Linked DNA regions of Piscinibacter gummiphilus. The main gene of each other region encodes a partner of the protein of the gene in region 2 in a complex. Links are inferred from orthologs where the notes say so. Each region holds a gene or a part of one and is shown on either strand. Other genes may lie near its edges.

Region 1 (3,016 bases), 1.1 Mb from region 2 along the record:
CGCCGTGGCGTAGAACTTGCCGCTCATCAGGCGGGCGAAGTAGCGGTTGAGCGCCCCGACCGGCGGGGAGATCGACATGTCGTTGTCGTTGAGCACCACGATCATGTTGGCGCCCGCGACCCCGGCGTTGTTCAGGGCCTCGAAGGCCATGCCGGCCGTCATGGCGCCGTCGCCGATCACGGCGATGGAGCGGCGGTCCTCGCCCTTCATCTTCGCGGCCACGGCCATGCCGAGCGCGGCCGAGATGGAGGTGGACGAGTGGGCGGTGCCGAAGGTGTCGTACTCGCTCTCGTCGCGGCGCGGGAAGCCCGACAGGCCGCCCAGCTGACGCAGCGTCGACATGCGGTCGCGGCGGCCGGTGAGGATCTTGTGCGGGTAGGTCTGGTGGCCCACGTCCCAGACGATGCGGTCCTGCGGCGTGTTGAACACGTGGTGCAGCGCGATGGTCAGCTCGACCGTGCCCAGGTTCGACGACAGGTGCCCGCCGGTCTGCGAGACGCTCTGCAGCAGGAATTCGCGCAGCTCGGCGGAGAGCTGCTTGAGTTCCAGCCGCGACAAGCCGCGCAGGTCGGCCGGGCCGTCGATCTTTTGCAGGAGGGTGGGGTTCATCAGTTGTCTCTTTCCACGACCTTGTCGGCCAGCACCTTCAGGCGTTCGACGTTGGCGATGCCGCTTCGCGCGAGCGCCGCCTGCGCCTTGTTGCGCAGCTCCTCCGCGTGGGCACGCGCGGCCGGCAGGCCGAGGATGCTCACGTAGGTGGGCTTGTTGTTGTCCATGTCCTTGCCGGCCGTCTTGCCGAGCGTTTCCGAGGCCTGCGTGACATCGAGGATGTCGTCGACCACCTGGAAGGCGAGGCCCACGGCGTCGCCGTAGTCGGCCAGGGCCGACCAGGCGGCGGGGGGCAGGTCGCCGCAGGCGGCCCCCATCAGCACGCTGCCCTGCAGCAGGGCGCCGGTCTTGCGGTGGTGCATGTCGCGCAGGGCCTGCTCGTTCAGGGGCACGCCGACGCTCGCGAGGTCGATGGCCTGGCCGCCGGCCATGCCGGCGTGGCCGGCCGAGCGGGCCAGCAGCGAACACAACTTGGCCTGCAGGGCCGCGGGCACCCCGTCGTCGGGCGTGAGCACCTCGAAGGCGAGCGCCTGCATGGCGTCACCCGCCAGCATGGCCTGGGCCTCGCCGAACTGCACGTGCACGGTGGGCTTGCCCCGGCGCAGCACGTCGTTGTCCATGCACGGCATGTCGTCGTGCACGAGGGAATAGGCGTGGATCAGCTCGACCGCGCAGGCGGCGCGCAGCGAGGCCTCGCGGTGGCCGCCCACCGCCTGGGCGGCGGCCAGCACCAGCAGCGGACGCAGGCGCTTGCCGCCGTCGAGCACGCCATAGCGCATGGCCTGGCCGAGGCCGGCCGGCGCGGTGCCGGGCACCCAGGCCGACAGCGCCGACTCGACGGTGTCCAGCTCGGCCCGGAGCCACGCGTCGAAGGGCACCGACTGCGGCACGGAGGCAGCGGCTACGGAAAACAAGCTCATGAATCAGTCCAGGGTTTCAGCTGACCGTCCTCGAGCAACCGGACCTGGGTTTCCACGGCGTCCAGTCTCGAACGGCAGAAATTCAACAGTTCGGCCCCTCGGCGATAGCTGCCGAGCAGCGCGTCGAGCGGCAATTGCCCGCCCTCCATCGCTGCCACGAGGCGTTCCAGCTCGGCCAGGGCTTCTTCATAGCTGTCGGGCAGCTGAGCAGCGGTCGGGGCGGGGGGAGCTTTGGCCATCGTGCGAAGGAAATAGGGGATTGTAGTCAGGCCGGACACGGCGGGACATCCCGGGTTACCGCCTGTAGCTTCCCCGCAATGGGGGTCTTGCACGGAGGGCTGCTCGGCGTCATGCCCTTCCTTCCGTTACAATCCGGGGCCTCGCTAAAAACAGCGCGCCGTGCGCAGCGAGACATCCCACTCCTGCGGTCACCCCCCGGGGGTGGCCGTGAACATCGGTTATAGGAGATCCTCGGGATCATGTCCGACCTGAGCCTCACCCTCGAAGCTCTCGAGCAGCATCGCTCGCAACTCCCCGTAGCAGCCTACTTCGACGACGACCTCCATCGCCGCGAGATGGAGCTGATCTTCCAGCACGGTCCCCGGTACCTCGGCCACGAACTCGCCGTGCCCGAGGTCGGCGACCACTACGCCCTGCCCCAGGAGGGGGAAGGCCGCGCGCTCGTGCGCACCGCCGAGGGCATCCAGCTGCTGTCGAACGTCTGCCGCCACCGCCAGGCGGTGATGCTGCGCGGGCGCGGCAACACCGGCAAGAACATCGTGTGCCCCCTGCACCGCTGGACCTACGACCTGAAGGGCCAGCTGGTGGGCGCCCCGCATTTCCCCGAAGACCCCTGCCTCCACCTGAACGCCTACAAGACGCGCAGCTGGAACGGGCTGATCTTCGAGGACAACGGCCGCGACATCGCCGCCGAGCTGGGCCAGATCGGCCCCCGCGCCGCGCTCGACTTCGACGGCTACGTGCTCGACCGCGTGCACGTGCACGAGTGCGACTACAACTGGAAGACGTTCATCGAGGTGTACCTCGAGGACTACCACGTGGGCCCGTTCCACCCCGGCCTGAGCCAGTTCGTCACCTGCAACGACCTCGAGTGGGAGTTCGGCAGGCACCACTCGGTGCAGACCGTGGGCACCAACAACGCCCTCGTGAAGGCCGGCTCGGACGTGTACCGCAAGTGGCACGACGCCGTGCTCGCGTTCCGCGACGGCGTGCCGCCCGAGCGCGGGGCCATCTGGCTCACGTACTACCCGAACATCATGATCGAGTGGTATCCGCACGTGCTGGTGGTCTCGGCGCTGTACCCGAAGGGGCCGCAGAAGACCGTCAACGTGGTGGAGTTCTACTACCCCGAGGAAATCCACGCGTTCGAGCGCGACTTCGTCGACGCCCAGCAGGCCGCCTACCTGGAGACCTGCGTCGAGGACGACGAGATCGCCCTGCGCATGGACGCCGGCCGCAAGGCGCTG
Region 2 (3,132 bases):
AGCAGTGCTTCTGGATGAAGAACACGCTGCTGCCGCTGTCGGCCGCGTTCATCGCCGACGACGGCACCGTCGTCAACATCGAGGACATGAAGCCGCAGACGCTCGACTCCCACTGCTCGACCAAGCCCGTGCGCTTCGTGCTCGAGATGAACCAGGGCTGGTTCGCCAAGCGGGGCATCAAGGCCGGGTCGCAGCTGACGGGCGAACCCTTCAAGCGCTGAGGCGCCACATCCCCACAAGGGAAAAAGGGCCGGTCATCGACCGGCCCTTTCCCATTCGGCGTCACGGGTCCCGCGGCCTGGGCCGCGGGACCGGCGTTCAGGCGAAGTTCTTTTCCGCGAAGTCCCAGTTGGCGAGGGACGTCAGGAACGTCTCGACGAACTTCGGGCGCAGGTTGCGGTAGTCGATGTAGTAGGCGTGTTCCCACACGTCGATGGTCAGCAGCGCCTTGTCGGCGGTGGTCAGCGGGGTGCCGGCGGCGCCCGTGTTGACGATGTCCACCGAGCCGTCCGGCTTCTTCACGAGCCACGTCCAGCCGGAACCGAAGTTGCCGACGGCGCTCTTCGTGAAGGCTTCCTTGAAGGCGGCGAAGCTGCCGAACTTGGCTTCGATGGCCGCGGCCAGCGCGCCCTTGGGCTCGCCACCGCCGTTCGGCTTCATGCTGTTCCAGAAGAACGTGTGGTTCCAGATCTGGGCGGCGTTGTTGTAGATGCCACCGGAGGACTTCTTGATGATGTCCTCGAGCGACAGGTTCTCGAACTCCGTGCCCTTCTGCAGGTTGTTCAGGTTCACCACGTAGGCGTTGTGGTGCTTGCCGTAGTGGTACTCGAGCGTTTCCTTGCTCAGGTGCGGGGCCAGGGCGTCCTGGGCATACGGCAGTGCCGGCAGGGTGTGTTCCATGCTTGTTCCTTTCAGGGTTTCGGGGGTTTGACCCGATGATTGTAGGCAGCGGATCCGCCCTTGTCGGGGAGGCCGGGTTTAGGTCGGGTCGACGTCCACCTGCCGCACCTCCGCGACCACCGCGCCGTCGGCCAGCACGGCCCGCACCGACTGGCCCGGCGACAGGCTCGCCGCCGCGGTGACCGCCTGGCCCTGCGCATCCTCCAGCCACGCGTACCCGCGCGACAGCACCCGCTTCGGATCGAGTGTTTCGAGGCGCGAACCGAGCGCGGCCAGCCGGGCCTGGCGCGTGTCGCGCGACACCGCCACCGCGCGCGACAGGCGTCCGGCGAGCGCGTCCAGCCGTGCCGGCTGGCGGGCGTGCACGACGGTGGTGGCCCGCAGCAGCCGCGCGGCGAGCGTGTCGTGGCGCTGCCCCTGCTCGCGCACCACCTGGCGCGTGGACGCGCCGAGGCGTTGCGCCAGCAGGGTCAGGCGCTGCGCATGCCGCCGCACGCCGTCGGCCGGCCGCATCAGGCGCATCGTCGCGCGGTCGAGGCGCTGGGCCTGCGTGTCGAGCACCTGGTGCACGCGGTTCGACATGACCCCGGCGAGCGTGGCCAGCACGGCCAGCCCGCCCTCGCGCGTGGGCGAGACGAGTTCGGCCGCCGCGGTGGGCGTGGGCGCGCGCACGTCGGCGGCGAGGTCGCTCAGCGTGACGTCGGTCTCGTGGCCCACGCCGCACACCACGGGCAGCGGGCACGCCGCCACGGCGCGCACGACCCGTTCATCGTTGAAGGCCCACAGGTCCTCGAGCGATCCGCCGCCCCGGCACACGATCAGCGTGTCGACCTCGGCGCGCCGCCCCGCCTCCTCGATGGCGGCCACGAGCGCCGGAGGCGCATCGGCGCCCTGCACCAGGCTCGGGTACAGCACCACCGACACATGGGGCGCACGGCGGCGCAGCGCGGTGAGCACGTCGTGCAGCGCGGCCGCGCCCAGCGACGTGACCACGCCCACCGACCGAGGGTACGGCGGCAGCGCCCGCTTGAGCTCGTCGTCGAAGAGCCCCTCGGCCTCCAGCCGTGCCTTCAGCCGCAGGAACTGCTCGAACAGCGCGCCGGCCCCGGCCGGCCGCATGGCCTCCACGACGAACTGCAGGTCGCCGCGCGGCTCGTACACCGCGACCCGGCCGCGCACCTCGACGAGCTGCCCGTCGCGCGGCACGAAGTCGAGCATCGCCGCCGTGCGACGGAACATCGCGCAGCGCAGCAGCGCGTTGCCCCCGTCGGCGTCCTTCAGGCTCAGGTAGCAGTGGCCGCTGCCGGCCTTAGTGAAGCCCGACAGCTCGCCCCGCACCGTGCACGACGCGTAGCGCGCGGCGAGCGTGTCCGCCACGGCATGCACCAGCGCGGCCACACCCCACACCATCCGCTCGCGACGCGGCTCCGCGGCGTCAATCATGGGGAAAACCAGCGTTGGCGCGGGCCGAGAACTCCACAAGCCCAGCCGATGCGCGTCGGCAGGACGCGGAGACCGTCACGGTGCTTTCACGATCGTGCAAGTGCTTGATTTTCAACAAGAATTTCATGCCTAAACTTTGAGCAATCTGATGAAGGCCCTGATTTTTCGCGGCTTCCGGCACTTCCCAGCCCGGTTGCCCACAAAGTTATCCACAGTTGCGGTGGACCTTTCGGAGAACTGCCGTCACCGGATTGCGGGCATACCCGGATGGCAACTACGAAGCGTTGCACAAGGGTGCGAACTTCGTGTTCCTTCAGGCCATAATCGCGCGTCTCCGCCCGGGCTCACCGGGCCCCCATCGCACGCGAGAAAAACTGCAAAGAGGACCGGATTGTTTTCGATCATACAAGCCGCTGGCTGGCCGATTTGGCCCTTGATTCTCTGCTCCATCGTCGCCCTGACGCTCATCATCGAACGCCTCTCGAGCCTGCGCGCCGCCCGCGTCGCGCCCGCGAAGCTGCTCGAGGAAGTGGTCTCGGTCACGCGCGCCCACCTGCCGGCCGCCGACGTGGTGAACAAGCTGGCTGACAACTCCATCCTCGGCAACGTGCTGGCCCAGGGCCTGCGTGTCGTGATCGCCGACCCGCGCATCACCGAGGAAGTGCTGCGCAACACGTTCGAGAACGCCGGCCGTGCCGCCGTCCACAAGATGGAGCGGTTCATGAACACGCTCGGGACCATCGCCTCGGCCGCCCCGCTGCTGGGCCTGCTGGGCACCGTGATCGGCAT

Evidence for each region.
Region 1: the proteins of xseA (region 2) and A4W93_RS19505 are in contact, whole or in part, in a cryo-EM structure (PDB 8TXR), measured with the Escherichia coli proteins. The link is inferred for Piscinibacter gummiphilus from one-to-one orthologs.

What each region holds. Positions count from the first base shown.
Region 1 is NZ_CP015118.1:4,305,956-4,308,971, forward strand. The notes cover bases 148-2,850. They hold A4W93_RS19505 (exodeoxyribonuclease VII small subunit), read right to left. Parts: upstream 1,769-2,850; coding sequence 1,526-1,768; downstream 148-1,525. Other genes in these bases: dxs (1-deoxy-D-xylulose-5-phosphate synthase), read right to left, coding at 148-609; A4W93_RS19500 (polyprenyl synthetase family protein), read right to left, coding at 609-1,529; A4W93_RS19510 (aromatic ring-hydroxylating oxygenase subunit alpha), read left to right, coding at 2,009-2,850. In the rest of the region: more of dxs, read right to left, coding at 1-147; more of A4W93_RS19510, read left to right, coding at 2,851-3,016. UniProt on the Escherichia coli protein: Bidirectionally degrades single-stranded DNA into large acid-insoluble oligonucleotides, which are then degraded further into small acid-soluble oligonucleotides.
Region 2 is NZ_CP015118.1:3,175,524-3,178,655, reverse strand. Bases 162-2,980 are described here. They hold xseA (exodeoxyribonuclease VII large subunit), read right to left. Parts: upstream 2,344-2,980; coding sequence 979-2,343; downstream 162-978. Other genes in these bases: A4W93_RS14195 (MotA/TolQ/ExbB proton channel family protein), read left to right, coding at 2,735-2,980; A4W93_RS14205 (superoxide dismutase), read right to left, coding at 319-900; A4W93_RS14210 (DUF192 domain-containing protein), read left to right, coding at 162-221. Outside these bases: more of A4W93_RS14210, read left to right, coding at 1-161; more of A4W93_RS14195, read left to right, coding at 2,981-3,132. UniProt on the Escherichia coli protein: Bidirectionally degrades single-stranded DNA into large acid-insoluble oligonucleotides, which are then degraded further into small acid-soluble oligonucleotides.